Regions from separate parts of the Caldalkalibacillus salinus genome, predicted to be linked through region 2. Evidence: riboswitches for the same ligand, from Rfam matches in the RefSeq annotation. Region 2 holds a riboswitch; each other region holds the start of a gene.

Region 1 (5,811 bases), on a different contig from region 2:
AGCTTCTCAGTGTTTGCTGCATACGTATGGGTCTGTATGAGCCTCGCCCCTGCTTCAACATACGCACGATGAATGTCATAGATTTGTTCTGGATGAGTCAGGTTCAACGCTTCATAACACTGACCGACACCGTAAGAATACAGCAACGTCCCCATGGCCCCGTCCGCTACGATCATGTTTTGCTTCAGATCATCTATAAAGTTCACGATCTGACCCCCTCTACTGCTTGACTTGCAGGAGGTGTACCCTTGTTTTCTGGTAGATATCCACGGTCTCGGTCTGCTGTCCCTTCCCTTAGCGCTTGAAAGGCCTGAGTGAAATCAGCGATAAGGTCCTCGAAGTGCTCCAAACCAACAGATAATCGCAGTAAGCCATCCGAAATCCCCCGCTTCTCTCGTTCTTCCTTGGGCATGGCCGCATGTGACATCATAGCTGGATAAGACAGAATCGATTCTACTGCCCCAAGACTAACGGCAAAGACAGGTATGTTAAGGTGAGAGACAAATCGATCAACGGCGGCCTTATTCTTTAAGCAAAAGGAAAAGACGGCCCCCGGTCCTCTTGTCTGTTCAGCGTGACAGGCACTTCCGGGATGCCCTGGTCGTCCGGGATAATAGATGTGCTGCACTTCTGGAATCGTTGAGAGGAAATCTACTAGTTTCCATGCCGTCTCTTGAGACTGTTGTAAACGGACATGTAGCGTCTTTAACCCTCTCAACACGAGCCAACAGTCCTGTGCACCCAAGACGGCACCAAACGTATTTTGTAGGAAGCTTATGTCTTCAGCCAACTGTCCATCTTTCACCACAACGAGACCGGCTAAGACATCACTATGTCCAGATATAAACTTTGTCGCACTATGCACGACAAGGTCAGCCCCTAAGGATAAGGGTTGTTGTAAGACGGGAGTTTGGAACGTATTATCGACAAAGGTCAGACATCCATGCTGTTGAGCGAGTTGGCTAATAGCCCGTATATCTGTGATTTTGAGTAAAGGATTTGACGGTGTTTCAATATAGATCACTTTTGTCGTAGGCTTTAAATGAGCCTTCACTTGCTCAATGTCCGTCATATCTACAAACGTGTAGTCGATGCCAAAGCGCCTTAGCACGCCTGTCACCATACGGTAAGTTCCACCGTACACATCTTCAGATATGAGAACGTGATCGCCTTTAGAAAACAATAAGAATGCTGTTGAGATGGCGGCCATGCCTGAGGCAAAGGCAAAACCTCTCGTCCCCCCTTCCAATTGAGCGATCGTCTCTTCTAGCGCTTCCCGTGTTGGGTTGCCTGAGCGGCTGTAATCATAGGTGCCTAACGTATCCGTCTGACGCTGGTGAAAGGTTGAAGCGTGATGAACGGGTACACTGACTGCTCCCGTATCCGGCTGGACAGCATGCTCATTGTGAACCAACTGCGTCTCTGTTCGCACATGATAGTTTTGCTTACTCATCTATAGACACCCCCTTAGTTGAGGCCGTACCGGATGCCTTAACGTCAGACTGCACAGATGGTGAATGCGCCATTTTATTTTGCGTTTGGTTTATGGCCTGTGAGTCTGCTATGACTTTTGTATCTTCTATGGCTTGTGTGTTTGCTATCGCTTGTGTGTCTGCTATGGCTTGTGTGAGGGCTTGATCAAGATCATCGATGATATCTGTACTCTGCTCAATCCCTACTGAGATACGCAACAGTCTATTACACACGCCATTTTTGATACGAATATCCGCAGGTATATCGGCGTGTGTCTGCGTCGCCGGATAAGTGATAAAGGTTTCTACACCACCGAGACTCTCAGCAAAGGTAATAAGCTGAAGGTGCCTAAGCAACGGCCCGACCGCCTCTTCTTTTTTTATCCTAAAAGAGGCCAATCCCCCAATCTCAGGGTAGAACACGTCATCGACGTATTCATGTGCTTTGAGGTAGGCAACCACTCGCTGGGCATTGGTTTCCTGTTTTTCTAAACGGAGTGCTAAAGTTTTCATCCCTCTCATGAGCAACCAGGCGTCAAGTGAAGACAATGTCGATCCTATCGCATTATGCAAAGTGGCAAGTCTCTCACATAAATCAGCTCCTTTGGCCACAATAAGACCAGCTAACACATCATTATGTCCTCCTAAATACTTGGTCGCACTATGTATCACAATATCGGCTCCTGAACGAATCGGCTGTTGCCGCAAGGGTGTATTCAGCGTGTTATCCACGATGAAAGTGAGCTTGTGAGCTTGGGCGATAGCGCTTAAAGCTGCTAAATCTGCCTGATGCATCAAAGGATTGGTTGGCGTCTCTATAAAAATCGCTTTGGTATGACTACTGAGCGCTGTTGTGAATGCCTCAGGTTCACGGATATCGACGTAATGAAAAACAATCCCATAGCACTGGCGTAAATGCTCAAACAAACGATACGTCCCGCCATAAAGATCCTGACCAACGATGATCTCATCTCCTTGTTCAAACAAGCTTAATACTAATTGGATGGCGGCCATACCTGAGCTACAAGCGAATCCTTGATCTCCTTTTTCTAGATCTGCAATGGTACGTTCTAAAACGTCACGTGTAGGATTACCCGTGCGCGTATACTCGTACCCTGTCGATTGTCCTAGTCCACCATGGCGGTAAGCCGTAGAGAAAAAAACAGGTGTACTGACGGTTCCAGTTTCAGTCTCACTACGATTCCCAATCTGTGCGAGCTGTGTTTCTAACTCGTACGATTTCTCTTTTTGTCTTTTCATGCTCATCCCTCTCATCCCCCTATCCATCAAATAAAAAGAGGCCCTCATACTGACACATACGTTTTAAAACGATGTCATGTACGAGAGCCTCCGGTTGTCCGGTCAGCACTCTGCTGCTATATATTGACGCGTTTTTAGCATTGTTTCTAAATCCTAAGCCAAGTACAACAAGCTAAGTATAATGCGTTATATACAGAACTACGATTGACGCTTATCCTTTTGCTTGTTTCCTTTTTCAAGTGGGAATCTTTGTTTATCCAAGCGATGAATCTCTACGATTTGTGAATCGTGTACCACAATCTGTACTGAGCCATACTCCAATCCTGATAAAGCTTCGGTTATTCTGTTATACGTTTCGTGAGGGATTGTACTAGTTTCATTTTTAGGCATGGTTTCTCCTCCTCCACTATGATGTTCAGAGGCGTTTTTTTTTAAATAAAAAACGACCTCTGATAAGAGGTCGACGCTTATAAGTTTATTTTTAGTCCGACCTCTCATCTTTCAGAACCAAGCGTTCTGCTGGATTTGGCACCTTTTGTGTGGACTGTCAATCGAGAAGCCACACAATGGTTGCCGAGGTATCATAGGGCCAGTTCCCTCAACCTCTCTTGATAAGAGTTCTTAATGAATATGTGATTTTCAATTTGTAATTTTAACCAATTATACTCCTGACTTGAGGTCTCGTCAATGTATTTTTTAATTTATTTTTAATTTTTCTACACTTGATGTTAAACGCGCTTGTATTTGATCCTCTATCCATAAACTTATGAGCGGATGAGGTAGAATCGCTCTCCCTCGGACGTAACGCACCGACTGTAAACGACTTGGGATCACATGAGAGGTGAAGTAACCCTCAGCGATAAAAAGAGGTAAAACCACCATGGGAGCTTCTTGATTGACCTCTTCCAGGGATCGGATTTTACTTGGCAGTTGATCAGGAAGTAAGGTGGCATAGCTTACGTGCTCTAGACCTGTCTCTTTTTTCAACTGTCGCACGATGCTTGCTAAAACCGTTTGCCACTTTGTCAGCCAATGAGCCTTATCACTGCCATGAGCGACGAGCAATACAGGCTGATGGCTACTTTGCATCACCTGCCCTAGGCGCTGACGGAGGATGGACACTAGATTAGGATGATCATCAATCGGAGGACACCACTGTATTCTGGCATTCGTCCGTACTCTGGGGACGTCTGTTGGTCTTACACACCGCCGATTGATTCCAAGTATATATTGGATCTCCGCGAGATGCGTACTCCCTGAACAAACGAATAGCGGAACAACGATAATGTCTTGCACCCCTTGTTGTTCAAGTTTTTGCACACCTTCGGCGATGCTTCTCTCCTCAACAAGCTCCAAATAGCTGATCACCATCGGAATGGGTGATCGCACCCGCCGACAAAGCCGGTCAATTTGCTTAACCCAGTTCGGATTGCGTGAGCCGTGAGCGATGATGAGCACCCCTTGCCTTAAATCACCGCGAGACAAGCGTAGATTTGAATACATCCCACTCATGATAGACTCCTTTTGGTTCTTTTAACTGCTGTTCGGTAAATTGTAAAGCCTCACTAACTGTGGGAAAACGGCCACAGAAATAGTAACGCACCGCTGTGTTAAAAAGCACTTGGGCTCGAAAGTCGGCAATGTCTGCTGATGTATCCCCTTTTAAAATGCGCTGAATGATTTCAATTTGTTGTTCGAGATTTAACGTCTCTCGTGAACGATCTCTTTTGCGCTTAAGCCCGTAATCTTCAGGATCAATTTCCAATGCGTGAACCTCTTCGGGGGTCACCTTATAGTAGAAGCTCTTTCGATGTAAGGGGAGATCCTCTGAGCCTTCCACTCCCTGAACGATATATGCTTCCCGATAACCTAAAGCTCTCACGAGTGCCACATGTAAGTCGATGACAGTACGGTGAAAAACGCCGACGATTAACGTATGCGCCTGTGTGATATTAAGTAATTTCTCAACCGTGTTCAGAAATGTACGCACCCCGATTTCTTCTCGAATATGACGAATCTGGGCAAGTGGGGCACACAAGTGCTCTGTGAGCGCAAAACCCATGTTCGTCTCCTTCAATTGTTGATTGAGATCCTGTAATGTCTCCGACGTTGGCAACCCTAAGCCTTGGGCCATATCAGCCAACGATACACCCCACTTAGGAGGTAAACTTGGACTACTATGCGTATAGACCGGCACCCCACTCTGGGCCATTAAGATAGCTGAGGGAAGGGTAGCTGCAAACGTATGGCGCCCCGTATAAGGACCCGCTAAGTCTATGATTGGTTTAGAATGAAAATTTGTTGCCAATGTCTGTGCATTGGCGTTATTCATGATAGGGGCTCTCAGTCGTTTACAAAAAGCGAGCACCTCATCCACCGACTCCGTTTTCAGGCGTTGTGCGACGAGGAACGCCCCAATTTGCGCGTCCGTTGCTTCACCTGAGATGATACGTTCCGCTACTGATTCAGCCTGAGCATACGTCAAGTCTTTTGAACCTTTCTTTCCCCTGGCTACGATTTTTAACCATTGCTCCATGTTCAGTTCCCCCTTAGCCTACATGCTCAAGTCATCACGCCATCATTGCCTTTTCTACGCTTAGGCCATTGATATGTTAGTGGTTAGGACGCTTCTACTCCGATGGCAAGGATATCGTCTAGTTTTTGCTGGAGATGTGCCACTCCTACGCGTTGCACAAAGGCATAAAAGTCCTCACCGACATGCTTGTGTGCACTGAAGTAAGTGAGGAAATCTTCTAATACACGACCAATGGCCTCTCCGGGTATCTTCCCTTTTAATTTTTGGTTAAACGTTGGCGTCTCATGTAAAGTCCCACCGACATAAATTTCAAAAGCCTCCACCATTTTTTTATCTTTATTTTTCATGAGTCCCCCTTGGAGGCCAATATCGGCAATTTGCCTTTGCCCACAAGAATTGGGACAACCCACCATGTGAATGCGGACCGGCACATCAAGTGAGAGGCGCTCATCAAGCTTGAGGGCGATCTGTCTCATTCGCTCTTTCGTTTCAACGAGGGCAAGGTTGCAGTATTCTATGCCCGTACAAGACACGGAGTAGCCT
Region 2 (5,811 bases):
GCTCTATATCATAGTACGTCTTCAATGATGACCTTATTTTAGTTTACTATCTAATTGTGAGACCACTCGCATACTCTTCTGATACTCTTTTTCTCGTTCTTTTTCCACTTTCACCTGTTGGTCAAAAGACTCATCATACTCTGCATAGGACAAGCCATGTACACGATACATCGCTTGCTCCATTTGGGGCGTCGTTTCCGACTTGGTGGAAGAAATAATTAATCACAATCCTTTCTTGTTTTCTTCCGTTTCATTTTATCATGTTTTAACCCAGCCCCAAAACAGTGTGTAGTTGTTGCAACTCTTCTGACTACAAGTGACACCATGTTAGGTTTTCTCACCACGTTATCGTGTACATATCCCTCGTTATGCTCCATATAACTTCATTAATGTTGCGTACGGTTTAAATGTGCCAAGCATTCTTGTACGAGTGTCACACCTTGGCTCATCGTTGCGCCACCGCCAAATGCTGCACACACGCCAACCACTTCTAAGATTTCTTCATCTGTTGCGCCTTTATGTAGTGCTTCTTGAGTGTGATAGACGATACAATATTCATCTTGGGAAAAGATGCTGATCCCTACCCCGATTAGATGCTTCATCTTTTTATCCAGCGCGCCTTCTTCAAAGCAAGCACCGGTGAAATCATTATATCGCTTTGCAATCTCTGGCATTTTCTCTTCAAAATGTCCTAAACCCTCTTTATACTCTTGCAGCCATAACTGTACTTCATTCTCCATAGGTTCCTCTTGCATGGAAGCATTCTCCTTTCTGATCTTCATGTTTGTCCTTATCTTACCCTACGGCAAACAAAAAATACCTGCTTACGAAGCATAAAAAACTTCGGTAAGCAGGTCACAGACATCCTTTTATCGGACAGAACTAACACGATCTTTTTAGAACTAACCGATTTGATGATTTAGTTTTTTATGATTGAGTTTGATTAAAAGGCCGGGATCACATTGCCTTCGTAATTTTCTTCGATAAACTGGCGCACTTCTTCTGACGTGATCGCTTCTACTAAGGCTTGAATACGCGGATCATCTTCTTGTCCTTCAATTGTGGCAACCACATTCACGAATGGGTTATCATCAGGAGATTCTAAGATCAGGGCATCTTCCGCTGGAGAGAGGCCTGCTTCTAACGCATAGTTCGTGTTAATAATAGCCAAATCCCCATCTTGGTATAGCGCGGGTAGCGTCGCAGCCTCGACACCTGTAAATTCCAATTCTTTCGGGTTATCAACGATGTCATCTACAGTGCCGTTGAACCCTACACCTTCTTCTAATGTGATTAAGCCTTCTGACTCTAGTAAGGCTAGGAAACGGCCTTCTTCAGATACGGCCATCGGGTGTAAGATTGTAGCTCCCTGAGGAAGTTCTTCTATAGAATCATAGTGGGCAGAGTATGCGCCCATCGGTTCGATATGCACACCGACAACGTCTACGAGATTATATCCTGCTGCCTCATTCTCAGCTTTTAAATAAGGAATGTGTTGAAAAAAGTTGGCGTCGATTTCGCCAGCGTCCAATGTTTGGTTAGGTGTTGTGTAATCTGTAAACTCGACGATGTCTAATGCGATTCCTTCTTCTTCAAGCATCGGTTTTACAAATTCTAAAATTTCAGCATGAGGGACCAAGGTTGCCCCCACTGTTAACTCTTGCACTTCTTCCCCATTTTCATTTCCAGCACCTTCATTATCTCCACCTTGCCCTTGTCCACATGCCGCAAGAACTAAGATAAGAGCAAAAATAAAGCCAAACTGTAAAATTTTCTTCATGGTTTTCTCTCCTTTTTCTTTTTTATTATTTTTGGGTTATTGATATATATTTTAAACTTTACCGCTTGTCTATTTTCCTAACGATAAAGTCCCCAAGCATCTGAAAGATTTGTACCATAATAATGATGTTTATCGTTGAAATCCAGATGACATCCCACTGGTGACGCTGGTATCCCATGAATGCCAAGTGTCCTAATCCGCCCGCCCCAATCAGTCCAGCCATAGCGACATAGCCAATAAGTGCAATTCCTGTGACGGTAATGCCTGATACTAACGCCGGTTTAGATTCAGGAAGCAATACTTTATATATAATCTGGAGGTTGGACGCGCCCATCGACTTAGCCGCTTCAACAACCCCTTTTGGAATTTCTCTGAGACCAATTTCAACTAATCTGGCGTAGAATGGCGCAGCACCAATAACTAGAGCAGGAATCGCTGTTTTAGCCCCGATGGCACTACCTAATAGCGCTCTAATGATAGGGACGAGTAAGATTAAAAGAATAATGAAAGGAATAGAGCGAAAAATATTCACAAATGCGCTCACAGCTCTGTATAGCTTCTGGTTTTGCCATGGGTTCCCCTCAGCCGTCATATACAGGAGTATGCCAAGTATCACGCCAAAGATGGCAGTGAAGAGAATGGACACGCCCATCATATACAGTGTCTCTACAGTCGCATCCCATACTCGGTCCCAGCGTACATTGGGCACGACATCTTGCTGAAACCCATTCAATAGGTCTGTCATGTTGCTAACACCTCCACTTCTACTCCTTGATTTCGGAGGTAGGTCAGTCCTTTCTCTATGTCACGATCTTGACCACTAATGTGCAGTATGAGTGTCCCGTAGGAAGAATCTTTAAGACGACTCACCTTCCCTTGCAGGATATTCACTTCTAATGTTGTTTCTCTGATTAACCCGTTAATGATTGGCTTTTCCGCCTCTTCGCCAACAAAGTGACATTGTATCACTTGGCCACCATCGATGTCCCAATCCGCATGTACTTCTAATGCTTCATTCGACTCGGTCACCTGCTTCACAAACCTTCGCGTCATATCTTGCTGCGGATTCTGAAAGACCTCTATGACATGACCCATTTCAACAACTTTCCCACTATCCATCACCGCCACTCTGTCACATATCTTGCGGATAACATGCATTTCATGTGTGATAAGGACAACTGTTAATCCTAGCTTTTTGTTGATGTCTTGTAGTAATTGCAAAATGGCATCCGTTGTCTTAGGGTCCAAGGCTGAGGTGGCTTCATCACATAGTAACACTTTTGGATTATTGGCCAATGCGCGCGCAATCCCGACACGTTGTTTTTGTCCGCCACTCAGTTGTGATGGATACTGGTCCTCTTTACCTTCTAGCTCAACTAAACGTACCAGTTCCATGACCCTCTCTTCCCGCTGCTCAGGTGGGACTTTTGCTATTTCTAAGGGAAATGCGATGTTCTCCTTGACGGTCCGTGACCAGAGCAAATTAAAGTGCTGAAAGATCATGCCGATTTCTTGTCTCTGCTTTCGCAATTCAGTAGAGGGGAGTGCACTGATATCAACACCATCGATGTGGACGGCGCCACTCGTTGGCCTCTCAAGCAGATTTAGCATACGAATGAGTGTACTCTTCCCAGCTCCACTATAACCTATGACCCCAAATACTTCCCCTTTTTGGATGTCTAACTGTACATGGTCCACCGCTGTTACGGATTGTTGATTCCCACGGAAAACTTTAACCACGTCTTGTAAGTTAATCATCCTACCACCTCACTTTCTATTTAAACAATATAGATCCATCGTTAATACATTGTAGCGAACAGCAAATACATCCATAAAAAAAATCCTTTCAGCTTCAAAGCGGAAAGGATGCGAGTTATTATCTTCATCCTCTCATCACTCGAAGATTTACCTCTTCGCAGGAATTGGCACCTTTCCTTCATGTCGTCCACGAAGGCGGTTGCCGGGTTTCATAGGGCCAGTCCCTCCACCTCTCTCGATAAGAGTGCATGTATCATTCAGTTTATAAGTCACTGAAGAAGATAATAACATGACTTTATTTAGTTGTAAACCGTTTTGTTAAGCATGAAAAAGTTGGCAGTTCTATCTCCAACTGGCTTAAGCCAGCAATATCTTCTGCGAATGTATTTAATCACGTTCTAAGGTGTCGTTGCAAGGTGAAGCCAACTCTTATTATCATGGGTGCTTTGAGCGTCATCCAATTGTCCATTGACGTCATTTTTCATGTTCTCTTGGGATTTAGGTCCGTTTTGATGTCCATTCCCATGTTCCCCTTTACCCGGTGTGTGTTTTTTTTTATCATCGGAGCTTGATCCAGATGACTCACGTTGTTTCTCTTTGTTATCTTTTTCTAAACCGGGAGGGATAAATAATAGGCCTGGTGCATTCAAACGTCCTTTACCGGACTTTTTTTCCTCAGAGGCACCTTCTTCATCCGAACTTTCAGTCATACCTTCAACTTCTATATTAACGCTTTTATCTTCAGAGTCTGGATGATTGCCATTGTTGCCTTGGCCTTTGTTGTTACCTTGGCCTTTGTTACCATTGCCTTTATTGCCTTGACCCTGGTTACCTTGGCCTTTATTGCCTTCACCTTTGTTACCTTGGCCTTTGTTGCCTTGATTGTCTTGACCCTCATGACCTTGGCCTTTGTTACCATTAACACCTTTACCGTTTTCTTGACCTTCTTCAGAAGCGTTATGATGTCCATTCGATTGACCTGGTTGTTCATCTACATCCTCTTCAGCTTCACCATTGTCCTTATGATTGGATATCACATTTTGTAAGCCGTTAAACTCTTGTGCCAACTCCGCAATGGATTGACCTTTTAATTCCTCAAGGTTGATGTCTACCCCTTGTTCTTTAGCTCCCAAATAAATGGAGTAACGCCCGGTAGACATACCCTCTTCTTGCGCTTTCGTACGTACCTCTTCATCCACTGTTACTTTGTGAAGCTTCACTTTGTTCTCTTGTTCTGCCTCTGTTTCCTCTACAGGCTCATGACTGACTTCACTCTCGATAAGCTGTAAGGCAGTATCAACGTTTTCTGTGTATTTCGTTTCACTATCTTGGTCAACGAATGACGTGGCTAATAGCACATCTTGGTTCCCCTCAAGAAAGCCATCGATTCTTGCTTGGGAAATCACGTCATATGTTAGTTCTGGAAGTGACTTTCCTTTCCATTCATCACTAAGATGTGAAACTAGGAGCTTCCCATCATCATTTAGAGGTTCTAAACTAATGACTTCCATGGACTTATTAAGGCCCATTTCGATACTAGGATTGATGTCGATGTTGACATAGGCTACTGCGGTATCATCAGCTCCAAAAGGGACGAGGGCGAACATGGATGCGAATACTAATAAGAAGGAAGCGACTAAGGCTAATGCTGGTACAGTTTTCTTCTTTCTGCTTTTGACTTCGAACGGTACAACTTGAGCAGAAGGTACGTCAACTTCCATTCCAACTTCCCAGTGCAGTTTGTTTGCTTTGACTTTACGGAATTCGCCTTCAGGGGTCATGACAACTGCTTCGTCATTTTTCATTTCTAGAATGAGTCCCTTATTCACTGATTTCCCTCCCTTCTTTCATGTCTTCCTCTGGCTCGATATAGGATTGCAGTGATTCATACCCTCCGATATAAATCAACGCCATCGCTATTATATACTTTCGATTCCTCTCTACCGTTTTACGACTGCAGTTCACAAATTTTAATAATTCTTTCATCGGAAGTTGCTTTTTTTCCTTTAAATGAAAAACAAATTCTTGGTGTGTGGCGAGGGTTTTGGCGATTTGCTTTGCATTTTCTCTAGCATCTACATGCTTAGGACATAGGGTGACCAAATCCTGGAAGGTGATGTCGTACTCCTTGAGTAGCTCCTGGTAATCAGCGATATCCATTCTACGACGTTCAATTTCTTGGTGCTGTTGATACTGGTTGACAGAGGCGTGAACTTGGGCGATGCTTTCTTGTTGCTGTTCCTCATCTGTTGATTCTGTTTCTAAGAAGATAT
Region 3 (5,811 bases), on a different contig from region 2:
ACCCTACGGCTATCCTGTACACGGTGATACCGATATGGCCCCATAGACTACCGTCACTCACCATACCTAGGGTAGCTGTGGCCACGACACTCGGTGCAGGAAGTTGGTGAGGCGCCACCCACCCAAGCTGGCACACCGACTCCCATACGATGATGAGGAGGAGTGGAAGGATGCTACCGATCACAGCCACCTTCGCCTTGCTATCCTTTCGTTGCTTGACCTGTTTCGCACCCGCCTCGGCGTCTTGACCTGAGCGTTGATACCCACTTAGTGGATTAAAAACACTTGATTTCAGACTCATCTCCACTCCCTCCTAGTGCTCTTCATCTGCAGCTGTATCGGTTGTTTCGGCTGTTTCCTGTGATGCTTCATCGTCTTCATGATCTTCACCCTCTATGACGCGTTCAGCGTAAGCGGGTTGAATCAAATTTTCGATGCTCTGATCGATGTCTGCGTCTGCTCTGATCGTTTCATCTAACTGCAGGACTTCCGCAGCGGCCACCAACGCTTCACGATGAACGTCACCTGGAATCGGTTGGGAAAAATCATTTCGTGTTTGCAGTTGATGTGTGGCAACCTCAAGATCTAACGAAGCTTCTTGTGCTAATATTTCAGCCGCTTCATCTGGATTGTCGATGGTCCATTTTCTAGCACGCTCATATAGTGCAATGACCTTATCAACGTACGCCGGATACGCTTCGGCAAAAGCTGAACGGACATTAAGGAATCCGTATGTATTGAAGTCAGGGTTTCTATAAAACAATGCTGCATCCGCTTCAAGCTCGACTCTGGCCATATGAGGATCGAGACCTGCCCAAGCATCTACTTGCTCTGAGGTTAGCGCCATCGCCCCATCTCCATGCTGTAGGGGAACAAGTTCAATATCTTCTTGGGATAAGCCCACTTCATTCAAAGCTCGTAATAAGAAAATAAATGGATCAGTGCCGAGTGTGGCTGCGACTCGTTTCCCACTGAGGTCTTCTACGCTCTGTATACCAGAATCGGCATTCGTGACGAGTGCGGTCCATTCAGGCTTAGAATAAATATATACCGCTTCGATCGGTGCATTGGTGTTAGCCTTAGAGATCAGGGCGGCTGCACCTGCTGTCGAACCAAAATCCACACTATCGCTATTGAGTAATTCAAGGGCTTTGTTACTTCCTTGACTTAGGACGAACTCTACTTCAATCCCTTCTTCGGCAAACGCTTCTTCCGCCCAGCCAAACTCTTTTAACACGAGGCTTGTCGGTGAATAGTAGGCATAATCCAATACAATCTTTTCAGGTTTATCGCTACTCGTTTGTTGCGCACACCCGGTGGCTATGACCACCAGGCATGCGACCAAAAGAAGGAACAAACGAGCACTTATGATATTTTTTTTCATGGCTCTCCACTCCTATTTGTATGTCTGTCTCCAATGTCTAGAGCTCACACGCATACGTCACAATCGTGCCTCTTAAACGTTGGGCTTCCTTATACGTGCATCGGTTGTGTACCACTTCTAAACCAGCATCTCTCGCAATTTGGGCCGCCTCTTCAGAAATGACACCCTCTTGTAGCCAAAATACTTTCGGTCTGACTTCGGCGGCCTCTTTTGCTAGTTCCACTGCGGCTGCTGGGCTTCTGAAGATTTGACACACATCGATTTTTTCGGGAACGGAACGCAGATCGGGATACGCTTGCTCACCTAGAACCTCTGTTTCTCTCGGGTTCACAGGGATGATTTTATACCCCAATCGTTGCATTTTCCTCGCTAGTCGATGACTCGGTCGGGCTGGATTACTTGATAAGCCCACAATCGCCAGCGTCTTCGGACGTTGCACCTCTTGACCGTCCACCGTTTCCCTCACGAGTGATGAATCTAAAGCCCAGCGGATCACGCCTTCATCGTTAATTAGACTGTGTTTTTTTTTTCGGCGCTGAGCCCTGTGGCCGCGAGTAAAGCTTTATCTAAGGATTGTTTTAAATCTTCAACGGATTCAATCCCAACGGACAACCTTACAAGATCTTCCGTCACCCCTGTGGCTTCTAAGTCTTCCGCACTTAACTGCTGGTGTGTCGTACTCGCAGGGTGAATCACGAGTGACTTGGCGTCTCCCACGTTAGCCAGATGTGACCATAGAGAAACGGAATCTATGAACTGGCGCCCTGTTTCTCGACCCCCTTTTATTCCGAAGTTCACGATGGCCCCGAAATGACCGTTAAGATACTTTTTCGCCAGATCGTGGGATGGGTGATCTTCTAGCCCCGGGTAGGAAACCCAATCTACAGCAGGATGCTCTTGTAGGAAGGAAGCGATCTCCTTAGCGTTATTGGCATGCTCTCTGACACGGAGATGGAGAGTTTCCAGCCCTTGAAGTAATAAGAATGAGTTAAATGGACTTAAAGCCGGTCCCATATCTCTCAGTAATTGCACCCGTACCTTAGTGATGAAGGCGAGTGTGCCGAAGTCGACAGCATAGCGTACACCATGGTAACTATGATCCGGTTCTGTGAATCCTGGGAACTTCTCACTATTCCAATCGAAGCGTCCCCCATCGACGATCAAACCACCGATTGATGTCCCGTGTCCGCCAATCCATTTGGTCGCTGAGTGAACCACGATGTCTGCTCCCCAGCTAATTGGACGGCATTGATACGGTGTGGCAAACGTGTTATCAACAATGAGAGGGATACCCGCTTCATGCGCAATATCGGCTACTTGCTCTACGTCTAACACGTTCAAACTTGGGTTCCCGATAATTTCGGAGAAGATCGCCTTTGTTTGTGGTGTAATCGCCTTGCGTACGTTCTCTGGGTCACGATCATCGACAAAAGTGACCTTGATTCCGTATTTGGGCAACGTATTGGCAAATAGGTTGTATGTACCCCCGTACAAGTTAGTGGTTGAGATGATCTCATCGCCAGCATGTGCAATATTTAAAATAGCCAGCGTAATTGCCGATTGACCTGATGCGACAGCGAGAGCTCCTACGCCATCCTCTAGTAACGCTATACGCTTTTCTAGCACGTCTGAGGTTGGATTCGTGATTCTCGTATAGATGTTGCCCGGCTCTTCAAGTGCGAACAAGCTTTGCGCGTGGTCCGTGTCATGGAAAACATAAGAACTCGTTTGATAAATCGGTACGGCTCTAGATCCTGTCGTAGGGTCCGGTGCTTGCCCTCCGTGTAAAGCTAAAGTCTCTATTCCGTAAGTTTCGTTGTTTTCTTCACTCATGATAAAATCCTCCTTTGGAATTTTAAAAAATGTAAATCTTCTTCATAGTGGAAATGGGCCTCGACTATCCTTATCTTCTGAATCTTGGAAATGTTCTGTGTTCAATTTGTATGGTATGTTCTCCCGTTCTCCGTTCTCCCCACCTCCTAAAATATAAAAAGCCCTTCACTCAAATGAGAGAAGGGCTAGTATTCATGACTAGATAAAATCTAGTTATCAATGCTACCGTTCATCTCATCTTCGGAGTGGATCAAATCATCCATCACTCTGAAATTGGCACCGGGCATTAATCGTTAATGCTGGTTGCCGAGGTTTCATAGGGTCAGTCCCTCCACCTCTCTGGATAAGATATAGCGTGTATGAAGTTGTTCACAATGTAAAGTTGGTCTTGATGTTTAATCGTTTGTGTTTTGAAATGTTGATACTAATCATATATTGAATTAAATTGGGTGTCAATACTTTTTACAAAAAATATTGACAGTCATCTTCCTCTCCCTGTAACAGGCCCGCAGGTCACAGGGTCTAAGGTGTCCTTTATCTAAGAAAACGGTGGTTTGCTATATCAGCCACCACTTCCCGTGAGCGGAAAAATGCGTTATCGGCGAGTCTAGGGTTATAGAAATACAACGCATCTCCAACATATTCTGTACCAGCAAACACTTCCCGAGCGGCGAGATAAGCTGTTTCACTCGGTACTGCAGAGTGAAATCTGCCGTTTCTTACAGGGGTGAATTGATTCGGCTGGTAGATCACGTCTCGAATACTATTAGGAAAATAGGCACTCTCTACACGGTTCATGACGACGTTACCAACAGCAACTTGTCCCTTAAAGGGTTCATAGCCTGCCTCAACGTAGATGATGCGTGCTAGGAGTTCAAGCTCTTTCTCATCAAGTTTATTTTCCGTGACTTGAGGAATCACGACTCTCAGTTCTTGCCCCGCTTTGAGGATCTTACCATTTTCATAATCCTCTAGCGCTTGCAATAATTCTTCTTCTGTTAGCTTGTCCTCTTCAGCGCTCTGTTCATCCTCGGACGCCTGGTTCTCTTCAGATTCTTGATCCTCTTCTGTTCTCGGTTCTTCTTCTGATCCTTGGTTATCTTGTGATGTTTGGTCCTCATCTGTTTCTTGTCCATCTTCAGACGTTTGGTCCTCGTCTGTTTCTTGTCCATCTTCGGACGTTTGGTCCTCATCTGTTTCTCCATCTTCAGACGTTTGGTCTTCATCTGTTTCTTGTCCATCTTCAGACGTTTGGTCTTCGTCTATTGCTTGTCCATCTTCAGACGTGCCGTCGCTCTCTTCTGTCCCATCACTCTCTTGGTATGACGGCTCACCATTCACCGTTGTATCATCTTCTTCTGTGGTATCCTCAGCAGCGATTTCTTGCTCTTCCTCCTGGTTCTGATCTAAGTTAACGGCGGCCACAGACGCTTGAACATCATGTATATCGTTCCGTTCTCTCAGTTCATCGATGGGGATATCAACCGCTTCACTAATCTCTTGTAATGTCTCCCCTTCTTGCACAACGTGTAACGGTTTATCTATGATGTGTACCCGCTTTTTGTCTCTTTCCCAATAGACTTTTGCGTGTAACAGTTCAGCCACATGTCTCACAGGAAGGTATGTTCTTCCGTCATGAAGAAACGGAGCCGCATCGAGAATGTACTCTTCACCGTTGAATTTAATGATCTTACTATCCAGTGTGAATGTCATTTGGTCATCTGCCTGAGAAGTAATATGTAACGAAGAGGTCGCTTGTTCCCACTCCATTACAGCCCCTAATGACTGCGAGACAAAGCGGACGGGGACAAACAATCGGCCATCTCTCAGCATGATCGGATCGTCTGCAGCCACCTCCTCACCGTCGACAACAAACATTGTCTCCGCCAGTTCATCAGTTTGAGCAAGCACCAGTGTTAAACCACTAATCCCAGCTCCAATTAACAATATTAATAATAAAACACGTGTATGATGGTTCATGTTATCCTCCTAAATTGTACATAAAAATTATTTTATAAATGAATCGAAGACATTGTACCACAACCATTCGAAACTCTTAAATTCCTTTTGTTGGTCTTTTCTATAATAGTGTCTAAACTCCCGGATAAATAGAAATTATTAGCATTATTGCCAACAAAAAAAGGAAAGAAAACATGCCTTCTCTCCTTTTTACTTCACTTTACTTTTTTATTCATATATTGGTCTGTCCCCCATATACATGGATGATAAAGGGGGAACTTATATGACGATGGGAACCAGTTATGTTGAATTTTTTGGATTTTTTATCTTTTTCTTGATCGTGTGTGGTCTTGTGGCTCTCACTATGGCGCGAGGAATTCGTCAAGATTTTGCCATGAAGTACGATTATTATTACTTGTGGTATGAGTATGCCGATAGTGAAGAGGAACTTCTCAGAAAGATCAAAAAGACATACTAATGCGGTGATGTGGCTATATCCGTGTCACTCATGTCGATCGACCATAGGGTTCGTCAACCATGGACACGGACAAGCCTTAGTACTAAGGTTTTAATGGTGCTGCGGTTTTAGTTTTGTTGACGTCTTTGCTTTTTTAACCGTTCGTTCACTTGTTGTT
Region 4 (5,811 bases), on a different contig from region 2:
ATGCGTTCAGCAGGATAAACGGACAGAATAACCTTCTTAGAAAGGTAATGGGTTCAGGATCAAACAGACCATGAAAAAAGGCAATTTTTGAACATTATGCTCTTCCGAGCAATTTAAACAGTGCTTTATGAAATTGATTCGTATAATAGAAATTAGTATATAGTATTGTAGAAACAGCAGGATGTCGCTCAATCACAATAAAGAGACTGAAAAAGGGTCAAGACAGAATGTCTTGACCCTTTCCATATGGCATTTTATTAATGCTGGTATTGATCGATTTAAAACATCAAATTTATATATGCTTACAATCGTTGCTATGAGCAAGTACCATTTTTAAAACTTTATTCCGTATTTTTAACCTTTTCAGCGTTAATTCGGTTCAGAAGGGTATCAAGCTCTTGGCTTATTTCAACGATTTTTGGGTGTGTAAAGTCACGATAGACTCTAATGCGTTCGTGTAGAATATGCCTTTTGATTTCCACTTCTGTATATAGTTGATCGATTTTTTTAACCAGTAGATACCCCTCCTTCTACCGTGTATCAAAAGTCGTAAACTCATTGTACTATATAATTTGGAAGAAGAGTACAGCTTCGACAAAGTTTATAAAAAATCGTCATTGCTGGGGAATCTAAAGGTTGTGAAAGTCATACACTGAAAAAATTTCAGACCTATTTTAGAGTGTAAATCTTCTAATCTTACCTTCAAGCTCTTGTGCTGTACCTTCTAAGCTATCCGCAACTTCAAGGAGGTTACCGATCAGTTTACGCTGCTCTTCCGTTGTAGCAGAAACTTCTTCTGAGCTTGCTGCTGTTTCTTCACTGATCGCAGACATATCTTCAATGGCTGTTAACATGCCATCCTTCTTCTTGTCGATCTGCTCAATGAAGGTCGTGATTCTTTGAATGCGGCTTGTCGTCTCCTCGATAGCCTTGAGGACCTCTTCAAAGGATTCTTTTGTATGATCGACGGCGTTGTTCTGTTCATCTACGATGTCTTTCATCGAATCCATAGAGGAGATACTCTTCTTAATCTCGTTCTGGATATCCTTCACGATATCTTCGATGTTAGACGCCGAATTACCGGATTCCTCAGCAAGCTTACGGACTTCGTCAGCAACAACGGCGAACCCTTTACCGTGTTCTCCAGCACGTGCTGCCTCAATCGCTGCGTTTAAGGCTAGTAGGTTCGTTTGATCAGCAATATTGGTGATAATTTGTGAAATCTCTCCAACCTGCTTCGATTTGGCTCCGAGCTGTTGGATCGTGTCCACTGTCTGTGTATTTTTACTCGCCACGTCACTAGATAGCTTCGTGAGTGAAGTGAGTGTGTTAACCCCTTGGGTACTCACTTGTTCTGTTTGGTTCGCTAATGTGGCAGCCTCTTGAGAATCCTCTTTTAGCTCGATGACCATATCAGCCAATTCACTAATCATGCGTGAGTTTTCCTCAGCAGAGTTGGCTTGGTCTGTTGCCCCACTAGCAATTTCTTCGATGGCACGTGCGATATCATCCGTTTGCGCATTGTACGTTTGGGTTTGAGACAGCATATCGTGCGCCGAGTGTGTCACATTACTTGTAGAGTCCAGGACAGTTCTTAATAATGTTTGGTTCGTATCGGCCATACGGTTCAAGGATTGACTTAATTCGCTGATCTCATCATTTCCACTGATGTTAACACGCTGTGTGTAGTCTCCTCTTTCTAAAGCCGCAATGGTATCCTTCAGAGCATAGATCCGACTCGTAAAGGAGCGAATGAAGAAGTATAGACCCACCAAACCAATAAGAGAAGATAAGATAATAATTAAGAACGTGTTCGTTTTGATCGTTTCACGGCTCATAATTGCTAGCTTGTTCATTTCAAAATCCAGCCCAACGACCCCTACGACACTGCCGTCATTTGCATGTACGGTTTTGGCCAATGTGAGCGTGGTGTCTCCCGAACCCGTATCAATATAGGGCTCTGTATAGATGATCTGTCCTGGATTGTCCACAGCTTGTTGGTACCAATCACGTACACGAGGGTCGAATTCTGTCAAGTCCACACTAGAAGGTGGTACAGGGTAGAGATAGAATTCTCCTTCTTGAGACCCGACATACGCGTTCATGATGTATTCAGATTCATCTGTGATTTTTTTGAAATACTCATAGTAGTACTCCGTTTTACTGCCATCATTAACGGACGGTAAATGGTTTAAGTCCGTCGTAGCGTCTTGAAAGTTATTACGAGCAACGTTAAGCTCTGGTCTTTGACTTAAGTCATCAAGAAGTTCCTCTGTCTCTTCGAATAACTTTTTAAAGGATGATGACATGTCCTCTAGTTCTTCTTTGGAGCCAATCACAGCGGTATGATTGATAACCTCCGTCTGTTTGTAACTCAGAAACCCGAGTATGGACGTTGGGACAATCAGTGTAATTGCTAACACCAGTATGAGTTTCCCTTGAATACCCCTTAGGTTTAAGTTCATACGTTTTTCCTCCTATTCTCTCTTGTAGTCTGACGTCTGTTTGTCTGGTTATAAAACCAGATAAGGTGCCGCCTGAAGATAACAAAATGCGCCAAAAAATCGCATAAAACTTCTTTATTATGACTATTCGACATGTTGTGACATCTTCCTGCTAGTAGAGGATAAAAATTCCTTCATTTTATAAATTGAGACTAATTGACTATATTCGTTGACAGAGGTGGACAAATAGGGTAGGATATGCCTGAAACGGATACTCTTATCCTGAGGAGTGTGAGGGACAGGCCCAATGACGCTCGGCAACCTCCCTCTTTTTTTAGTATAAAAGAGGAACAGGTGCTAACCTGCAAGAACGACGACGTTCTTGGAAGATAAGAGAAGAGGTCATGCTTTACTGTAAACGCCTTTTTCTCTAGGCGTTTTTATTTGTATAGAGCACTTTTTATCATGGCATATCAAAGGGAATGAGTACCGTATCAATTCATGCACATACTATAACGTAATAATGAAAGGGAGGAACGAGAATGGCCTTAAAAAAGGGACATCGCTTATTTACATCTGAGTCCGTAACAGAAGGTCACCCAGATAAAATTTGTGATCAAATTTCAGATGCCATCTTAGACGCCATCTTGGAAAAGGACCCCAATGCCCGGGTGGCTTGTGAAGTCTCCGTCAGCACGGGCCTGGTATTAGTAGCCGGAGAAATTACCACAGAGTGTTATGTCGATATTCCCAAGATTGTTCGCGATACGGTCAAAGATATTGGCTATACACGGGCCAAATACGGATTTGACTACGAAACCTGCTCAGTATTAACGGCCATTAATGAACAGTCCCCTGATATTGCCCAAGGTGTCAACCAAGCTTTGGAGTCCCGTGAAGGACAAATGACTGATCAAGAGATTGAAGCCATAGGTGCAGGAGACCAAGGGCTAATGTTTGGCTTTGCGTGTAAAGAAACACCTGAGTTTATGCCTCTACCGATTTCATTAGCACATAAATTGGCTAGAAAAATGAGCGAAGCTAGAAAAAAAGAAACGATAGATTATCTTCGTCCTGACGCCAAAACACAAGTCACGATTGAATATGATGAAAATAATGAACCCGTTCGAATTGATACAATCGTGATTTCAACACAACATCATCCTGAAGTGGATCAAGAGCAAATTAGGAAAGACCTTATCCAAAAAGTGATCACGCCTAATGTCCCGAGTGATTGGGTGGATGAAGAGACGAAAATCTTCATTAACCCGACAGGCCGTTTTGTAATTGGGGGGCCTCAGGGTGATGCAGGTCTAACCGGCCGTAAAATTATCGTTGATACGTACGGAGGGTATGCCAGACATGGCGGGGGTGCTTTTTCTGGTAAGGATCCCACTAAAGTCGACCGTTCAGCAGCCTACGCTGCAAGATATGTGGCCAAAAATATCGTAGCAGCTGACCTCGCAGATAAGGTTGAAGTCCAGCTCGCATATGCCATTGGTGTGGCTCAACCCGTTTCAGTCGCGATCGACACGTTTGGGACAGGTGTCCTAGATGAGGAAAAGTTAGCTGAAATCGTACGCGAGCATTTTGACCTACGCCCGGCAGGGATAATTAAAGAATTAGACCTACGCCGTCCGATGTATCGCCAGACAGCTGCTTACGGTCATTTCGGGCGTCACGACGTCGATTTACCTTGGGAAAGAACAGATAGAGCGGAGATCCTTAAAAAGTATCGACCATGATATCTGTTTAAGGGCAGGCGATGTCCGAATGAAAATTGGTCAAAAAATGCAATAAATCGCCATTAAACGACCTCAAAAGCTCACATTCAAAGCTTTTGAGGTTTTTTTATTATTGTGCAAATGGCAAATTTTATCTTAAACTAGTAAAAAAGTACCCTAGAAAATTTCCCAATGTTGCCAAGCCTTTTATCCGCTACAATAGAAGTAGAGAGATAGATATAGGTATGAAGGACTTAATAACTAAAAATTGAGTCAGGTAACTGCGATTTCAAGATGCTGTCCCGCCTAATCAGAGACTTAATCAAAACTATGGGGAACAGGGATGTGAGATGATGGCAATTGAAGTAGCGTCGTTAGACGGCGTGATTGAACGAGCCCTCAACACAATGGAAGAAACCAAGTATCAAGTATTTGATATCGCAGAACAAGCCAGACAAGAAATGATCAACTTAGAGCGCGAAATCAAAAAGGTCAAGGGCGAAGTCGAAGACGTAATCGAAAAAAACGATGTTTTAGAAGCGCAGTTCCTGAGCGCACGCAAAAAACTTTCACAAGTGAGTCGTAATTTTACGGTGTACACAGAAGAAGATATACGCCAAGCGTACGAGAGGGCAAATACCATACAGGTTGAGCGGATCTTGTTACAGGAAAAAGAAAAGCAACTGAGAGAGAAAAGGGATGATCTTCAGTTGCGCTTGCGCAACATTGAACAAACGGTTGAAAGGGCAGAAGGGGTCTTAACACAGTTTGGTGTCGTTGTCGAATATCTGTCGGGTAACATGGCAGAAATGAAACAAATGATCGAGGATGCACACCAGAACCAACAATTAGGATTTAAAGTCATTCAAGCACAGGAAGAGGAACGGAAGCGTTTAGCGAGAGAGATACACGATGGTCCAGCGCAATCAATGGCGCACCTCGTCCTACGAATGGACTTAGTGGACAAGGTCCTTTCAACTGGGGATGAGTTAAGGGCGAAAGAAGAATTACAAAGTCTCAAGCAGTCAGCTAGAGAAAGCTTAGCGGATGTTAGGCGTATCATATTTGACTTGAGGCCAATGGCACTGGATGATTTGGGTCTAGTTCCTACACTGAAGAAATACATAGAGAGAATACAACAAAAAGTAGACGTGAAAATCAAATTTAAGACGAAAGGGAAGGAGATTCATTCATCCTCATCATTGGACGTTGCCGTCTTCCGTTTAATTCAGGAGTCGCTTAATAATATTATCAAGCATGCACAAGCGACAAAAGCGACAGTGAATCTCTCTTTCTCTAGCGATCATGTTCAGGTTGTGATAGAAGACAATGGAGTGGGTTTTGACCAAGACAATCAATCTCAATCTGAGAGCGAGGGTTTTGGACTTATGGGTATGAAAGAAAGGGTAAAACTGCTTGAAGGAGACTTTCAAGTGTATTCCGAGCCGAGTAAAGGCACCAAGGTTATCATCATGCTACCGGCCGATGAAGACCAAAATGAGGAGGGAGTCAACGATGGTGAATCAAACCAAACAAGTCAATATACTGCTCATTGATGATCACAAGATCTTTCGAGAAGGTGTGAAACGCATCATTGAAATGGAAGATAACTTTAGTGTTGTTGGAGAGGGATCAGACGGAAC

The links. A riboswitch is a leader RNA that binds a small molecule or an ion and turns the genes downstream of it on or off. The one in region 2 is predicted to bind S-adenosylmethionine.
Region 1: another riboswitch for S-adenosylmethionine. It lies ahead of JKM87_RS09470 (YezD family protein); the one in region 2 lies ahead of JKM87_RS10710 (methionine ABC transporter ATP-binding protein).
Region 3: another riboswitch for S-adenosylmethionine. It lies ahead of JKM87_RS08130 (PLP-dependent aspartate aminotransferase family protein); the one in region 2 lies ahead of JKM87_RS10710 (methionine ABC transporter ATP-binding protein).
Region 4: another riboswitch for S-adenosylmethionine. It lies ahead of metK (methionine adenosyltransferase); the one in region 2 lies ahead of JKM87_RS10710 (methionine ABC transporter ATP-binding protein).

The regions. Positions count from the first base shown of each region.
Region 1 covers NZ_JAERVL010000013.1:16,683-22,493, forward strand. The annotation lists gene JKM87_RS09455 (bifunctional homocysteine S-methyltransferase/methylenetetrahydrofolate reductase) at 1-206, opposite strand, end outside; gene metC (cystathionine beta-lyase) at 203-1,453, opposite strand; gene JKM87_RS09465 (methionine biosynthesis PLP-dependent protein) at 1,446-2,732, opposite strand; gene JKM87_RS09470 (YezD family protein) at 2,931-3,122, opposite strand; SAM riboswitch class I at 3,224-3,350, opposite strand; gene JKM87_RS09475 (sirohydrochlorin chelatase) at 3,429-4,244, opposite strand; gene JKM87_RS09480 (anthranilate phosphoribosyltransferase) at 4,204-5,268, opposite strand; gene JKM87_RS09485 (nitrite/sulfite reductase) at 5,352-5,811, opposite strand, start outside.
Region 2 covers NZ_JAERVL010000015.1:229,915-235,725, forward strand. The annotation lists gene JKM87_RS10690 (YuzK family famiily protein) at 34-183, opposite strand; gene JKM87_RS10695 (carboxymuconolactone decarboxylase family protein) at 387-755, opposite strand; gene JKM87_RS10700 (MetQ/NlpA family ABC transporter substrate-binding protein) at 944-1,780, opposite strand; gene JKM87_RS10705 (methionine ABC transporter permease) at 1,839-2,525, opposite strand; gene JKM87_RS10710 (methionine ABC transporter ATP-binding protein) at 2,522-3,538, opposite strand; SAM riboswitch class I at 3,668-3,783, opposite strand; gene JKM87_RS10715 (anti-sigma-I factor RsgI family protein) at 3,937-5,367, opposite strand; gene sigI (RNA polymerase sigma-I factor) at 5,360-5,811, opposite strand, start outside.
Region 3 covers NZ_JAERVL010000012.1:12,299-18,109, forward strand. The annotation lists gene JKM87_RS08120 (ABC transporter permease) at 1-301, opposite strand, end outside; gene JKM87_RS08125 (aliphatic sulfonate ABC transporter substrate-binding protein) at 314-1,384, opposite strand; partial or broken gene JKM87_RS08130 (PLP-dependent aspartate aminotransferase family protein) at 1,422-3,217, opposite strand; SAM riboswitch class I at 3,449-3,567, opposite strand; gene JKM87_RS08135 (cell wall hydrolase) at 3,752-5,197, opposite strand; gene JKM87_RS08140 (hypothetical protein) at 5,460-5,654, shown strand; gene JKM87_RS08145 (DEAD/DEAH box helicase) at 5,762-5,811, opposite strand, start outside.
Region 4 covers NZ_JAERVL010000006.1:224,417-230,227, reverse strand. The annotation lists gene JKM87_RS06965 (aspartyl-phosphate phosphatase Spo0E family protein) at 342-482, opposite strand; gene JKM87_RS06960 (methyl-accepting chemotaxis protein) at 675-2,465, opposite strand; SAM riboswitch class I at 2,719-2,840, shown strand; gene metK (methionine adenosyltransferase) at 2,987-4,189, shown strand; gene JKM87_RS06950 (sensor histidine kinase) at 4,522-5,724, shown strand; partial or broken gene JKM87_RS06945 (response regulator) at 5,684-5,811, shown strand, end outside.